Regions from separate parts of the Pantoea sp. CFCC18177 genome, predicted to be linked through region 2. Evidence: predicted binding sites of a transcription regulator. Region 2 holds the regulator's gene; each other region holds the start of a gene.
What was found. Region 2 encodes LexA, which represses DNA repair genes until DNA is damaged. Its sites were predicted from a motif close to TNCTGTATGTACATACAGNA; they were not measured.
Positions count from the first base shown of each region.

Region 1: a site for LexA is predicted at 3,240-3,259, ahead of sulA (SOS-induced cell division inhibitor SulA). Genes of this name have one in related genera too.
Region 3: a site for LexA is predicted at 2,694-2,713, ahead of umuD (translesion error-prone DNA polymerase V autoproteolytic subunit). Genes of this name have one in related genera too.

Region 1 covers NZ_JBNBPL010000003.1:160,525-166,102, forward strand. The annotation lists gene ACPUC8_RS04910 (YccF domain-containing protein) at 1-282, shown strand, start outside; gene yccS (YccS family putative transporter) at 294-2,432, shown strand; gene ACPUC8_RS04920 (TfoX/Sxy family DNA transformation protein) at 2,429-3,058, opposite strand; gene sulA (SOS-induced cell division inhibitor SulA) at 3,280-3,771, shown strand; gene ompA (porin OmpA) at 4,121-5,191, shown strand; gene matP (macrodomain Ter protein MatP) at 5,265-5,578, opposite strand, start outside.
Region 2 covers NZ_JBNBPL010000017.1:75,111-80,688, forward strand. The annotation lists gene plsB (glycerol-3-phosphate 1-O-acyltransferase PlsB) at 1-2,191, opposite strand, end outside; gene ACPUC8_RS17265 (diacylglycerol kinase) at 2,319-2,687, shown strand; gene lexA (transcriptional repressor LexA) at 2,793-3,407, shown strand; gene dinF (MATE family efflux transporter DinF) at 3,532-4,857, shown strand; gene ACPUC8_RS17280 (CsbD family protein) at 5,018-5,230, shown strand; gene zur (zinc uptake transcriptional repressor Zur) at 5,299-5,578, opposite strand, start outside.
Region 3 covers NZ_JBNBPL010000012.1:91,091-96,668, forward strand. The annotation lists gene ACPUC8_RS14315 (Ail/Lom family outer membrane beta-barrel protein) at 60-653, opposite strand; gene ACPUC8_RS14320 (hypothetical protein) at 872-1,042, opposite strand; gene ACPUC8_RS14325 (DNA polymerase V) at 1,244-1,477, shown strand; gene umuD (translesion error-prone DNA polymerase V autoproteolytic subunit) at 2,732-3,154, shown strand; gene umuC (translesion error-prone DNA polymerase V subunit UmuC) at 3,154-4,416, shown strand; gene ACPUC8_RS14340 (hypothetical protein) at 4,497-4,712, shown strand; gene ACPUC8_RS14345 (hypothetical protein) at 4,871-5,077, shown strand; gene ACPUC8_RS14350 (YgiW/YdeI family stress tolerance OB fold protein) at 5,134-5,526, opposite strand.

The DNA of each region.
Region 1 (5,578 bases), on a different contig from region 2:
GAAGCCGTGCATGTGGATGTATTGCGTCCTGATAGTAAAAGCAACGTCATGAATGCTGGCGGCACCTTTTTAAATATTTTCTGGCTGCTGTTTTTTGGCTGGTGGCTCTGCCTGATGCACATCTCTGCCGGGATTGTGCAGTGCCTGACCATCATCGGCATTCCCGTTGGCATTGCTAACTTTAAAATTGCCGCTATTGCGTTATGGCCAGTCGGTCGTCGCGTAGTGTCGGTGGAAGAGGCCCAGGCTGCGCGTGAAGCTAACGCGCGTCGTCGTTACTGAGGCCGCCTCCAATGCTTCAGAACGCGATGCCTGGCTGGCGACGTTATCTGTTTAATAGCAGCCTGCGCTACCTGTTGCGCATCTTTTTCGCGCTTGCGGGCTGTGCGGCAGTGCCGTGGTGGTTGCAGCAGATTGAATGGACGATCCCCTTAACGCTTGGCGTAGTGGCTGCCGCGCTGGCCGATCTTGATGACCGATGGACCGGTCGCCTGCGCAATTTACTGATCACGCTAGTCTGTTTTTGCATTGCGTCAGTATCAGTTGAGCTACTGTTTCCTTATCCGTGGGCGTTCGCCATTGGCTTAGCGCTCTCCAGTTGGGGATTCATTCTGCTGGGTGCATTGGGGCAGCGTTATGCCACTATCGCGTTTGGTGCGCTGTTAATCGCCGTCTATACCATGCTGGGGATTGGTCTCTTCCCGCAGTGGTGGATGCAACCCGCACTGCTGTTGATCGGCGCATTGTGGTACAACCTGCTGACTTTTATTGGTCACCTGATCTTTCCTGTGCGTCCCGTGCAGGAACAGCTGGCAGCCAGCTTCTCGCAACTGGCACGCTATCTGGAAGCCAAAGCGAATCTGTTCGATCCGGACGCTGGGGAACAAGATGACGCCAACATGGTTGCTACCGCCATGGTGAATAGCCAGTTGGTCGCGCAGCTTAATCAGACTAAAACCACCATTCAAAGCCGCTTACGGGGCGATCGCGGTTCACGCAGTACGCGCCGCAGCCTGCACTATTACTTTGTCGCGCAGGATATTCACGAACGCGCCAGTTCTTCTCATCTCCAGTACCACTTGCTGCGCAGCGACTGGCGATATAACGAAGTGCTATTCCGCTTCCAGCGACTGCTCAATATGCAGGCACAAGCGTGTCGTAAGCTGGCAGAAAACATTTTATTGCGCCAGCCGTGGCATCATGACAGCCAGTTTGAACGCACTTTCACCCGGCTTGAAACCGCCCTTGAACGCCTGCAACAGCAAGACCCACAGGACCCTCACATTCGTGCGCTATTTTGGTTACTGCGTAATCTTCGCGCGATTGATGCGCAGTTGGCCTCGATTGAATCGGAGCAAATGCTGGCCGATCCCCCCTCTTCTGGCGATACCCACCTGTCACGCGAAGGACTGAGCGGATGGCAAGATATTCGTCTCCGTTTGAGTCGCCATCTGAGCCCCGGCTCTGCACTGTTTCGCCATGCCGTCCGCATGTCGCTGGTGCTTTGTGTTGGGTACGCCTTCATTCAGATTACCGGTTTGCATCGCGGCTACTGGATTTTGCTCACCAGCTTGTTTGTCTGCCAGCCTAACTACAATGCTACGCGCCGACGTCTTGCCCTGCGTATTGGCGGCACACTGGCCGGCATTGCCATCGGCTTGCCGGTTTTGTGGTTAGTGCCGTCAATCGAGGGACAACTGGTGTTGATTGTGTTAAGCGGCGTGCTGTTTTTTGCCTTCCGCCAGATTCAATATGCGCAAGCCACGCTGTTCATTACCTTGCTGGTACTGCTTTGCTTTAACCTGTTAGGTGAAGGCTTCGAGGTCGCTCTGCCACGCATAGTCGATACGATACTTGGTTGTGGATTAGCCTGGCTGGCAGTGGCCTTTGTCTGGCCAGACTGGCGTTTTCGCAAGATTAGCGCGGTAGCTGACCGCACGCTTAACGCCAACTGCCGTTATCTCGATGCCATTATGGAGCAATACCATCAGGGCAAAGATAATCGCCTGGCCTATCGTGTGGCCCGTCGTGATGCCCACAATGCTGATGCTGAGCTTGCTTCGGTGGTGTCGAACATGAGCAGCGAGCTGAAGTTGCAACAACCGCTGCGCGAAAATGCTTTTCGGCTGTTGTGCCTCAACCATTCGTTCCTGAGCTATATCTCGGCTTTGGGGGCACACCGTGAGCAACTCACAGACCCTGAACTCCTGAGCACATTAGATGATGCCGTGTGCTTTGTGGAGGACGTCCTGCAAATTGAGCGTGTGGCGGATGCACAGGCGTTAGAGATGCAACAACAGCTAATGCAACGCTTAAGCACATTAAAAAACAGTTCAGAGTTGCAGGCACCCCTGGTGATACAGCAGTTAGGTTTGCTGATCGCGTTGCTGCCTGAAATTGCCCGCCTGCGTCGCACCCTGACCAGCCACTAACGTTGTGAACGCTCCACTTTGGGATCGATGTGGAGCGTTTTTACATACCAGGCGTACAACTCTTCTCGCGTGACCACCGGCAGTGCTGCCTGATGATGGCCCGAAATGGCGCCTTCCAGAGCCAGCAGTGTTTTTAAGCCAATATGTTTGTTGACTGCACGCAGTTTCAGCCAACTCTGACGTGACCCCATTTCGTGCAGCAACCTTACCGAACTGATGCCGACTCGATGCAACATCATCTCCATGCGTAAACTCAGGTTAGGCAAATCTTTTAAGCGCAAGGTGACGCTGCGCGTGGCGATTTCGTCCTGAGCGGCTTGCAGTGCACTGGCAGAAAGCTGCAAAAGTTGTTCGGCATCCTGCCATAACGTTGCATCGACCTTGTAGTAGTTCAATTGCACAGGTATGCCACGTTTACGATAGACCAGCGGCTCAAGTGCGCGTCTGGCGTGGTAGACCTGAAGCGCTTCACTGGCACGCAGGTAAAGTGCTTCTTCATTGATGTAGGCAAAAATCACCTTCTCAACCGTCAGCGCATATCCCCCAAACTGGGTGCGTGATTCGATCTTTCCGAGAGGTGCTAACTGCGTTTTTGACTGCACAACCATAGATTTGTTGGTTTTCATTACATCTCCTTTCCGTGAATTCTCATTAGAGAAAATTCCATAAAAACCTGGATATTCATTTGGTTAGAAGATAAAAAAATCCCATTAGCTGTTCAATGAATAAAAACATTTTGGCAGGATGTTGTGCAAAATTTGCGAGGTGTTTTCAGAAATTGAGGTTGATCTTTATCCAGGAAGACATTACTGTATATTCATACAGTCAATCACTGAGTGATTAAATTATGCGTACTCAATACTCTGGCCTTGCTGATCGTTCTTCCCGTTTTGCGACCCCAAGCTTAACGCAACCTTCTCTGGGTGGAATCACTGAACTGCGCTACAGCGAACAACCGGGTATGATGCAGATGCTGCTACTGCCGGTGCTGAAACAGCTCAGTGAACAATCGCGCTGGCAGCTATGGTTAACTCCTGCCCACAAGCTAAACCGTAGCTGGATGCAGCAGTCGGGTCTGCCGTTAGAGAAGAGTATGCATATTACCGAATCAGAGCGACTCAGCACTGTGGAAAGCATGGTGAAAGCGTTGCGTACCGGTAACTACAGTGTCGTATTGGCCTGGATTCCATACGAATTGAACGATGAAGAACGTCTGGAATTGGAATTAGCAGCGTCGGAAGGTGAAGCGCTTGGCTTAATAATGCGTCCACAAGGTCATGAACGCGTCCTGACAAGACAACCTAATCCGTCAAAAATTCCGTCGGATTTGTTTCATTAAGTAAAACCAGGAATTTTCTCACGCTATTTTTTCTTTAGATTGCAGCTAAGCCACTGATTCTTTTCCCGCCAGCTTTGACAATGGTTTAGCCGCTTTTTCTCAATCTGCTAGCGAAGATTTTGCCACGTGATTTGTTAAAATGTGTGTATAAATCCCTGTTTTTTTACTCACTGACCTCACATCATACTTGTAACTTTCCAATCTCGTTGTAGACTTTATCTCGCCAGGGTGCTCAATAACCTCCGTTTTTTCGGTAGAGTCAAAAGCGAGCGTTTAGACCCGGCGAAGGATTAACACAAAGAGCAACCTTTTTGCTCATTGCCTATTTGGATGATAACGAGGCGCAAAAATGAAAAAGACAGCTATCGCAATTGCAGTGGCACTGGCTGGCTTCGCTACCGTAGCGCAGGCCGCCCCTAAAGATAACACCTGGTACACCGGTGCTAAACTGGGCTGGTCTCAGTATCACGATACTGGTTACTACGGTAACGGTTACGAGAACAACAACGGTCCAACTCACGAATCTCAGCTGGGTGCTGGTGCCTTCATGGGCTATCAGGCTAACCCTTACCTGGGCTTCGAGCTGGGCTACGACTGGCTGGGCCGTATGCCTAACAAAGGCAGCGTGACCAATGGCGCGTTCAAAGCACAAGGCGTTCAGCTGGCAGCTAAACTGAGCTACCCAATCACTGACGACTTCGACGTGTACACCCGTCTGGGCGGCATGGTATGGCGTGCAGACTCTACTCAGACCAACCCAGACAACGGCCGCATCAGCAACCACGACACCGGCGTTTCTCCGCTGGCTGCTGTTGGTGTTGAGTACGCACTGACCAAAAACTGGGCAACTCGCCTGGACTATCAGTGGGTTAACAACATCGGTGACGCAGGTACCGTTGGTGCGCGTCCAGACAACAGCATGCTGAGCGTCGGCGTTTCTTACCGTTTCGGTCAGGATGAAGAAGCTGCACCAGTTGTTGCTCCGGCACCAGCTCCAGCGCCAGTTGTTGAAACCAAGCGTTTCACTCTGAAGTCTGACGTTCTGTTCACCTTCAACAAAGCGACCCTGAAGCCAGAAGGCCAGCAGGCTCTGGATCAGCTGTACAGCCAGCTGAGCTCAATGGATCCTAAAGATGGTTCTGTTGTAGTACTGGGCTTCACTGACCGTATCGGTTCAGAGCAGTACAACCAGAAACTGTCTGAGAAACGCGCTCAGTCTGTAGTTGATTACCTGGTATCTAAAGGTATCCCTTCTAACAAGATCTCTGCACGCGGTATGGGCAAATCTAACCCAGTTACTGGCAACACCTGTGACAGCGTGAAAGGCCGCAATGCCCTGATCGACTGCCTGGCGCCAGACCGTCGCGTTGAAATCGACGTGAAAGGTATCAAAGACGTTGTAACTCAGCCACAGGCTTAAGTTATCACGCAATAAAAAACCCCGCTTCGGCGGGGTTTTTTTATGTCTCTGACATCGCGAATGAACAATTTCGCTATTCGTTCTCCGTTCCGCCTTTGCCCAGAATCGCTTGCAAATCCTGCTTCAGAGTCGACATCTGACTGGCATACTTCTCTTTACGTTCTGCATCTTCAATCAACTGCACGATGGTCTCTGACAGCGTGTTGCTGCGTCGTTGAGCCAGTCCTGCCAGTCGTTGCCACACCAGATACTCAAGGTCGATAGACTTCTTACGCGTATGCTGATGCTCCGCATTGAAGTGGCGCTTACGGCGTGCACGGATGGTTTGCTTAAGTCGATTCTCGAGATCAGGATGAATATGCTCAGCAATCCACTCACCAACGTCAA
Region 2 (5,578 bases):
TCTCCAGCGTACCGCGGTTAATCGTTGGCTTGGCACTCAGAATGGCAAAGGTAATAGCAAAACGTTGTAAGGTTTCGCGGATACCGGCTGCCAGCAACTGCAGTGAACGATGACGCGCAGGGTTCATGCGCAGCTGACCTTCCTGCAAAGTAATCAGCCCTTGTCGCGCCATCTCAGCACTGAGTGCGTTCAACAACGCAGGCAGCTCGGCGTTATCCCAGCGCAGGAACAGTTCACTCTTCAGCATCGGATAGACCAGGCTAACCTGACGCAGCAGTTCCGCTTCATCGACTTCACGATGCTGCTGCACGATGGCGGCAATCAGCGACGGCATCACCAGCATGTGGTGGATGTTGTTGCGATAGTAGGTCATCAACACCGCTTGTTCGCGCGGCAGGATAATGATGTCGCCGATGCTGTCCTTTTCGGTCTCAAACTTGTTCATGCCCATGGCATGGTCAAGCAGCGCTTCGGCGCTCATATCCGGAACCGTTGCTTCTGGCGAATACGGCACATTACGCAGCAGCTGGGTATAGCACTCGAGCTGTTCAATCAACTGTTCGCGGGTGAGCGAGCGCTGACGCGATGCCAGCAGTGCCGTAACACACAGGTTCATGGCATTAGCGGCGCCGGCTTCATTGATGCGCACCATTAAACGCGCCGCGATATCATTCACGGTGGGTGTCATCCAGGCTGGACGCAGTGGCTCAATCGGATCGATTGCATCACGCCATTCCGGCACGTTTTTGTTCAGGTAGTTCATCAGCGGCAAAGGTTCGCCGAAGTTGACATAGCCCTGACCAAGATTGCGCAATTTACGCAAGCCGCGCACCATCTGCAGGAAGCTCTCTTTTTCCTTAGCCGCACCGCGCAGCTCTTTCGCGTAAGTGCCCACCTCCATCACGTGTTCATAACCGATGTAGATCGGCACAAACGTGATAGGGCGGCTACCACCGCGCAGCATGGCCTGCAAGGTCATCGACAGCGTGCCGGTTTTAGGATCGAGTAAGCGACCGGTGCGTGAACGCCCACCTTCCACGAAATACTCAACCGAATATCCGCGGCTGAACAGTTCGCCCAGATATTCGCGGAACACCGTGGAGTAGAGCTTGTTGCCTTTGAAGGTACGGCGAATGAAGAAAGCGCCAAGACGACGGAAAATCGGACCCGCAGGCCAGAAATTCAGGTTAATACCGGCTGCAATGTGCGGGGGCACCAGGCCCTGGTGATACAGCACATAAGAGAGCAGCAAGTAGTCCATGTGGCTGCGGTGGCAGGGCACATAGACAATCTCATGGCCGTCTTGCGCCAGCTGACGCACACGTTCGCCACCATTGACATTGATGCCCTGATAGAGACGACTCCACAGCCAGCCCATCACACGGTCAGTGACGCGAATGGCTTCATAGGAGAAGTCCGCAGCCACTTCTTCCATCATCTCGATGGCGTTCTGTTGAGCTTTCTCATGGGAAATCTTTTTGCTGCGCGCTTCGTCTTCCACTGCTTTCTCAATCGCTTTGGATTGCAGCAGTTTGTTGAACAGATCCTGACGTGCGGGCAAGCGCGGGCCCACCGCCGCCAGGCGTTGACGCGCAAAGTGAATGCGGGCCACGCGCGCCAGTTTCTGTGCAATAGACTTATCGGTACCGTGTTCCGTCGCCATCTGGCGCAGGGAAACGGTCGGCGAGAAGCGCACAAAACTGTCACGGCCGTGCCACAGAATGGCGAAGAACTTCTCTATACCATTCATCATGCGCAGATGTGGCGTGGCTTCACCCTGGATTTCGCGTCCTGGTGCGCGACCAAACATCACCGAAACCGGCAACATTTGAACGTCGAGATCAGGGTTACTGCGGTGCAAATCGAGGTAATCGTGAAACAGCTTCACGGATTCTGGATTGGCCACGAAATAGGGGATAACGCGCGGACCATCGTGAATAAACACGTGGCGCGGCAGTAGAGTACCATCGATCTCTAAGGGGGCCAGGGGATCCGGCAGATCATGTTTCAGACATTGCGCCCGCAGTGTCAGTAAGTCTGCCTTTGAATCATAAGGCAAAACGTACATCACCGGACGTGTCGGATCGATCCCATGTTCGGAGACAGGATCGGTCGGAATGACCTTACCTTTTACCAAAATAGAGAGTGGTAAATTCAATAATTTGTAATAAAGTTTACGCCAACCTGACATAGACAACTTAAAGCCTCTTGTTAGCAAAGCGCGGCAAGCATACCAGAAAGTGCAGCGAAGATCTGTGGTGACACCACCTCAGGCTGCCGAGAAATTGACGTCAAAATCAATCAAGGGTTCCACCAGCATGGCAAATAATGTCACCGGTTTTCAAAGAATAGTGAATGCAGCCGGTTATTCCTGGCAGGGGTTACGCGCTGCCTGGCAGAATGAAGCGGCATTTCGTCAGGAAGCGATCGCCGCAGTGATCGCCGTTATCGTGGCCTGCTGGCTGGATATCGATGTCATTTCTCGTGTGCTGATGATTGGCTCAGTGGTGCTGGTGATCATTATTGAAATAATTAACAGCGCCATCGAAGCGGTGGTGGATCGCATCGGCGAAGAGCGGCATCCGCTGGCAGGACGCGCAAAAGATATGGGTTCAGCGGCGGTATTACTGGCTATCTTGCTGGCCCTGTTTGTCTGGATCACACTGCTCTGGTCCCATTTGCGATAGCCATTCCAGATTCACCGCGCTGCGCTAATTCGCCGCTGTTTTGGTTTTCATTTCGCCAATACCTGTATATACTCACAGCGACTGTATAAACAACCAGGGGGCGGGATGAAAGCGTTAACAGCAAGGCAGCAACAGGTCTATGATCTGATTCGCGACCATATTAACCAGACGGGCATGCCGCCAACGCGTGCGGAAATTGCTTCGCAACTGGGATTTCGCTCGCCCAATGCTGCTGAAGAGCATCTGAAAGCGCTGGCGCGTAAAGGTGTTATCGAAATTGTTTCGGGTGCTTCACGCGGTATTCGTCTGCTGATGGAAGAAGAAGTCAGCGAAGGTTTACCGCTGATTGGCCGCGTAGCCGCCGGTGAGCCGCTGCTCGCGCAGGAACACATCGAAGCGCACTATCAGGTTGATGCCAATCTGTTCAAACCTAACGCTGATTTCCTGTTACGCGTAAGCGGAATGTCGATGAAAGATATCGGGATTATGGATGGCGATCTGCTCGCGGTGCATAAGACTCAGGAAGTGCGTAATGGCCAGGTCGTGGTGGCGCGTATTGATGATGAAGTCACCGTAAAACGCTGGAAAAAGCAGGGCGCTATTGTACATCTGCTGCCCGAAAATACCGATTTCCAGCCGATCGTGGTCGATACGCGTGAACAGTCTCTGACCGTTGAAGGTCTGGCTGTGGGCATCGTGCGTAACGGAGAATGGCTCTAATCTCTTTTTGAACTCCCCCGCTGCGGTAGCGCTTATCGCAGTATGAAGTACTGATTCTTTGCGTCGGACTTTTGTGGTTCAGCGTGAGGAATCAGGCTGATCTTCGCAACAACGGAACGGGCGGATGCGGCTGTTTTCCTCTTCAGATAAAGCACTCTGGCGGCTGGCGCTGCCGATGATTCTCTCCAATATTACTGTCCCGCTGCTCGGCGTGGTTGATACGGCGGTGATTGGTCATCTCGATAGTCCTATTTATCTGGGCGGCGTGGCTGTCGGTACTACAGCGACCAGCTTCATCTTTATGCTGCTGCTATTCCTGCGCATGAGCACCACCGGGCTGACGGCCCAGGCCTTTGGTGCCAATGATAAAACCGCACTGGCGCGCGCGTTGATACAACCCTTATTGATTGCTTTGGTTGCAGGCTTGTCGTTTGCGCTGCTGCGAACGCCTGCGAGCACTCTCGCGGCAACGTTGATGGGCGGTAGCCCAGAAGTGCAGCAGCAGGCGCAAATATTTATCGAAATTCGCTGGCTGAGCGCGCCGGCCACACTGGCCAATCTGGTGATTCTTGGCTGGCTGCTAGGCGTGCAGTATGCCAGGGCGCCCATGGTGCTGCTGATCGTTGGGAACCTGGCCAATATTCTGCTCGATTTACTCTTCGTACTGAAACTGCACTGGGGCGTGGCGGGGGCTGCGGCGGCAACCGCATTGGCAGAATATGTGACGCTGGGAGTCGGTTTATGGATGGTAGCGCGCGTGCTCAGGCTGCGCGGTATCCATTTTACGCTGCTCAAGCAAAGCTGGCGCGGTGATGCTGCGCGCCTGTTCCGGCTCAATCGCGACATTATGCTGCGTTCGCTGATGGTGCAGATTTGCTTTGCCTCTCTCACTCTGTTGGGCGCGCGCATCGGGCCAGACGTGGTGGCAGTCAACGCGGTATTGCTGATGTTCCTCACCTTTACCGCCTACGCGCTGGATGGCTTTGCCTATGCGGTCGAAGCATGCTCAGGGGAGGCTGTCGGGGCAAAAGATCGCAGCCGATTATTACTTATCTGGCATGCAGCCTGCCGTCAGGCGGGGATTGTCGCGTTAATGTTTGCCCTGATATACGCCTTTACCGGTCCATATATCGTGGCGCTGCTCACTTCGCTGGAGACACTGCGTGAAATAGCCGATCGCTATTTAGTCTGGCAGGTGATTCTGCCATTGGTCGGCGTATGGTGCTATCTGCTGGATGGCATGTTTATTGGTGCCACGCGCGGACGCGAAATGCGCAACAGCATGGTGATGGCAGCGGTGGGTTATGGCGTTGCTCTGCTATCACTCCCCTGGTTGGGAAACCATGGCTTATGGCTGGCGGTAACGGTGTTTCTTACGTTGCGAGGCGTAACGCTGTGGTGGGTGTGGCGTCGTCACTGGCAGCGTGACACCTGGTTCAGTGCGGGATAAGCGAAGCGTAACCTACAGATTATTCTGTATTTTTTTGCGCAATCCACGCTGGGTACTATAATTATCTCAAACGGCGCAAATGAGTAGCGCGTTGTGTAGATGTTTCCTTGCTTTTATAGGGGATCATCTTATCTCACTCAGGATGACGTGGAGGATTATGATGAACAAAGACGAAGCGAGCGGTAACTGGAAGCAATTCAAAGGGAAGATGAAAGAGAAATGGGGCAAGCTGACGGATGACGATATGACCGTCATTGAAGGTAAACGCGATCAGCTTGTCGGCAAAATTCAGGAACGTTATGGCTATGCGAAAGAGCAAGCCGAAGCGGAAGTCAAAGACTGGGAAAGTCACAATAATGACTACCGTTGGTAAGCAGCCGCTTTAAGGATGATGCTCCTACCCCGCCGATCACCCGTCGGCACGGCACAAGGAAGTGCCAACTACCCTTTTCTTACCTTCTTTTTACTCTCAATTTCATGGTCATGATCGCAGCTGTCATGGTGCTTACACGCGGCGACTTCTGCACAATTTTCACACAACCCATGCGCTTCAATGACGGTATGACGCAGTGAAAAACCTGCCTGATCGGCCAAACCCGCGATGATTTTTTCCACCCCATGAGCATGTTTCTCACTGACAGCCGCACAGCCGTCACACACCAGCATGACTGAGGTATGGGCTGGTTCGTCAAAATGATGGCACACCACGTAGCTGTTGTTA
Region 3 (5,578 bases), on a different contig from region 2:
GAAGAAATATAACTGGCGACCATGCCAAAGCCGTACATGGCCTCCGTGACAGTTCTACATCAGAAGCGATAACCCGCATTTACCAGGATGCCATTAATACTGTGTGCTTTCTCATCGAACATGGCTTTCGAACCTTCATAACCTACCGTCAATGACAGGTTATCAGTGACATTAGCAATCATGCCGAAGCCGTAAGCGAATTTATTTGATGCACTAACTGAATCACCAGTTGACACCTCCCCGCGTGAAGGCAGTTTTACCCGCGTGTGAGCAAGCCCGGTTAACGCATAAAGACTGACTGAGTCGTTGAGTCTGAATGTCGGACCTGCCATTGCTGAATAATATTCAGCACTTCTGTGAGGCGTTTCCTTATCTGCTTCCGTTTTATTTTTTCCTTTTTTAAAGTGACCTTTACCCCAACTGTTTTTCATCGCAGAAACAGAACCCATAATGCCCAGCGGATATTCTGTTTCATAATGCAGTTTAAGGTTGGCTCCATCCAGAGCCCCGAAATCTTTAAGCTCGCCATGCTGATACCCGAGGTAGACTGAAGTACGGTTACTGTTAAGGTCAGGTTTATTCAGTGCAGCAGATGCGGGCAACTGGAAAAGGGCCGTGGATAATAAAAGAGCGTAAGTTAATCTGATTTTCATGTTTATTCCCGATATTAAGTTAAAAGCGACTTTCTTGGTTCCGGGGTAAATTACATGATGGCCAAATCATTTAACTGCATGATTTATTCAGGAAATGAAATTACTAATCAGCGTTCAGTTGTTGTTTTGGATTAAGGGTGACATTCATCTTTGACACTCAGTAAGTATAAGGCTTCAAAACAGAGTTAAATACCCGACACAAAATCGGGCATAATGATTCAGGACTGAGGCTGACCGACAGGCCCCTGACCCTGCGGGCCACCCGGCACGGACTGTTGACTTGGAGCATGAGGGCGACCATCAGGACCCACAGCCGGTCCAGGTTCCTGGCAGCCAGCCAGCGTCATAAGACTGGCGACAATAAACATCCCACCTAAAAAGCTCTTCATAACATTCCTTTCAAAAGATCAGGCAACCCATCGTTGCCTACTAATCCTGGTCACGTCTGCCCACTTATGAAAGCGAAACGGCGGAACTAAATCCTTTTTACTACCAGTACGTTCGTGAGTTGTTGGATAAATCATGTTGATCAGTGCAGGTAAGAGTAGATACTGTATATAAATACAGTCATGACGAATGAAGTGACTACCATGCCTCGTGATTATGAAATCCTGATTGCCTTCAGACTGGCGATAAAACGTGATGGCGTTGGCCGCTATACCATCAGCACCACTGACTTTGTGAAGGAACTTGAACGCCTGAACTGGCACTACACACTACGTGCCGCTAACAAGTGGATCGAGATGCATACGACGACCTTCAGGGACATCTCACCGGAGGAGGGTGAAGAAAGGGTCTTTCAGGTGTTCAATCCCAATGGTTGAGTAGAAGGCATTTGATGCGGGGCGAGTTCAACCTGACTTCGGTTCAGCTGGTAAAAAAAACACATGAACCGGCCTTGAGCCCAGTTCATGTGGAGAGTGCTGACAATTCGATATTTATTTTTATTTGCCCGGCCTGCTGATCAGTGTCACCAGGGCGTGGGTCCCCATTGGGTCTGGACCAGAAACACAATCACCAGAACCAAGACAGTGGTGACTGCAGGTATGATTAGGTATCGCATATTCAGTCTCCTGCATGTCTGATGACAAGCATTTGAATCAATGGCAACCTGCGAGCATTTTTCACTGAATTGTTTACATGACCAGGAAGCTGATCGACCGCAGGTTTAGGCTTTCAGAACCAGTTCAGATACTCAGATAAACCAATAACCAGAACGACAACTGCAACAATGTTCAGTACAACGACAAATCTTGGTGAAACATCAATAAGTCACCTGTAATCAGAGCGTGCTGTTATGGTGCAGAATGGTTTGTAGTCATTGACCAGCAAACAGTGTCTCACCACCACGCCGGTGGAATAAAGCCAGTTGTCACATCGGGTAGCTGAGTGACGTTGTCACAAATACATACAATGATAGGGTGAGCTCATCATCACTTCACTAACTCAGCGCTTCGCATTAAAGCTTCTGTCACTAACACCCGATCGTTTTGCTCATAAAGCATAGTGCAGGTCTGTTTCAACCAAAAGCGGAGCCGTGGATGGGTATAGATCAGCTTTGCCTTTCACATAACGGCATTCGGGTTTAACGACTCGAATAGCCTGATATCGGACGATCAACAGTTAAAAAAAAGCCCGCACAAGGCGGGCAAAAGCAGTGGCTTAGGAATGTCTCTCTCGCATGAAACGCATCCTGTGTGCTGTGCTTCCAGCCAATGACTGGCCCACATACCTTAGACCACTTTTTACTGAGTGCCAGAAGTTCTTAAATTAACTCATTAAATTCCATTAATTTCCGATAAGTCATTAACTTATTATTTTTAAAGGGAATATAAAGGTACTTAACCGAAGCGGTATGATGTTCTGCAATATTTTTCTCCTTTCATGTGGAGCTGAACAAGAGCCCGTCATCTGCATAATTTTAGTTTTGACACCCGTCACCGTATTGCCTGACCAAGAAGTTCGACAAAATTCCTTTTCACACCAATACCTTCTTAAAAACACTTAAGAGGTGACTTGATTGATGGTGCAGTTAGAGATTACTGTTTAAATATACAGTATCTGACAAGGGCATCATTATGGAGTTTTACAGACCTGCGGACATCCGTGCCGTTCTTGAGTTACCACTTTTTATCGCCCGCGTTCCCTGCGGTTTTCCGTCGCCGGCACAGGACTACGTTGAACAGCGCCTTGACCTCAATAATCTTCTTGTGAGTCACCCAAGTTCGACTTATTTCATCAGGGTCAGCGGTGACTCCATGACTGAGGGCGGTATCAACGACGGCGATATGCTGGTGGTCGACAGTTCCGTCAAAGCGGAACACGGTGACATCATCGTTGCGGCCATTGCGGGTGAGTTCACCGTCAAACAGCTGATGCTGAAACCGTTCCTGCACCTCAAACCAATGAATGCGGCACACTCAGTCATACCGATACCGGATCCCGACCAGTTTGAAATCTTCGGTGTGGTGAAGCACTCCATCAAGACGATGGGCCGGTAATGTTTGCCCTGGTGGATGTGAACTCGTTTTACGCGAGTTGTGAAACGGTATTCAGGCCTGATCTGCGCGGCAAACCTGTCGTTGTGCTCAGTAACAACGATGGGTGTGTCATCGCAAGGTCGGCAGAGGCCAAGGCCATCAATGTCCCTATGGGGGCGCCGTACTTCAAACTCAAAGACGAATTCCGCAGACACAAGGTACAAGTGTTCAGCTCGAACTATGCCTTGTATGCCGATATGAGCAACCGGGTCATGACCACACTGGAAGACATGGCACCGGCCGTCGAAATTTATTCGATCGATGAAGCCTTCATGAACCTGACTGGCGTGCGAAACTGCCGCGTGCTGGAGGACTACGGTCGGGAAATTCGTGCGCGGGTTAAGCAGGAGACGCATCTCACCGTCGGCGTCGGCATTGCGCCCACCAAGACGCTCGCCAAGCTCGCCAACCACGCCGCAAAAAAATGGACAAAGACAGGTGGTGTGCTGGACCTGTCGAACCCGGAGCGTCAACGCAAGCTGATGGCGCTGGTGGCGGTTGAGGATGTCTGGGGAGTAGGGCGGCGCATCAGCAAAAAGCTGAATGCAATGGGCATCATTACGGCGAAAGACCTGTCAGAGCAGAGCACTTACATCATGCGTAAGCACTTCAACGTCGTGCTGGAGCGCACCGTCCGGGAGCTGCGAGGCGAACCCTGCCTCGGGCTGGAGGAATTTGCCCCAACCAAACAGCAGATTGTGTGCTCGCGTTCGTTTGGATCCCGTATCACCGAATATCAGGATATGCGACAAGCGGTTTGTGCGTATGCCGAACGTGCAGCTGAAAAGCTGCGAAGCGAACGGCAATACTGCAGGCAGATCGCAGTGTTTGTGCGTACAAGCCCCCATGCGGTAGGCGAGACGTTTTACGGCAACCAGGCGATGGGAAAGCTGATGACGCCCTCCAATGACACCAGAGAGATTGTTCGTGTGGCCATGGAGTCACTGGATCGTATCTGGCTGGATGGATGTCGTTTCATGAAGGCAGGGGTCATGCTGGGGGATTTTTACAGTCAGGGTGTTTCCCAGCTCAATCTTTTCGATGAGTTCAAACCACAGGCTAACAGTGAAGCGCTGATGCGCGTTGTTGACGGCCTTAATCAGAGCGGAAAGGGGAAATTATGGTTTGCGGGACAAGGGGTAAACAAGACCTGGGCAATGAAGCGGGAAATGCTGTCGCCGGCATACACTACCCGGTTTTCGGACCTGCCCGTCGCGAGGTAACGTTTTTACTCAGCCCTCTGCAGCAACTGTTGCCAGTTACTGATACATGCTATCTGGTTGAGTTGAAAGGCCGTAGTTACATGATTGACGAGCTGAAAAAACCTGTAGATGGCAGCACTGTTTTGATTGATGTGTCAGGCGTTCGTGAGTGGGGCGTGCTCTACTCGTATCCGCTAAGAATTGTGACTGAAGACGACCTGTTGTTCATGGATGATTTGCTTGATGATGTCACGATCGTTGGGACCGTGACTCATGAAGTGATGACGATGAGCACGGCAGACGGTTGCCCTTTCTGACGGTATCAGCGAGCAAAAAAAAGCCCGCACGGGCGGGCGAAATTCGTTACATGGGATAATCTCCATATAAGTTATGACGTTAGGTAATCTTGAAAGTTCGGATTTTCGTTCTATTTTAATTTTAAATCAAACTGACGCTCACCACGGGCGGGAAAGCGATGAGAGAACACAGAGCAGGAATGATTGGCTGTGCCATAGGAACGGCTGTAATTGAACTGACAGCGAGAGGCGTGGCAGTAAACAAGGAGAATATATTCTATGAACTTGAGAGGATTGCGGCTTCGTCAAAGGACATACAGGTCAAGGCCTTTGCATTAGACGCGGCAAAGCTGTTGAGAAAGGGCGAGGAGACGATACCGGATTAATTTCTGAAGGGGATCACCCCCGCCATTGTGACTGGCAGAGGTAAAATTGTAGCGGTTCAGGGTTCGTCGATTCGTGAAACCTTCAGGTGTGCGCTTTCTCCTTTGCCGAACACTTTACCGCTGACACGCACCTTGTCTTCAGCACTGTAAGTCTTCCCTTTGAAGGTTGAAGCTGGCGCATCAATGATGACTGTCCCTGAACTGTCACGAAACTGGTATGTATCACTACTTACTTTTTTGAGGATATAGCCCTCAAGCGTGGCATAGCCACCCTGTCTGAAGTCTTTAATCAGCTTAACGGGCGTTTCTGCAGTGTCTTCCGAACCCTTGTATCCCGCATCTTCCTTATGCTGAGGAGGTGGTGTTTTACCCGCTTCATATCCCCCTGTTTCAGCGTAAGCCCCAAAGCTTAAAGGGAGCAAAACAGCTACCCATGCAATTTTCTTCATCTCACTCTCCGTAGCGCTTAACGAGTATAAAGCCTGGCACAGAATGTGAGAA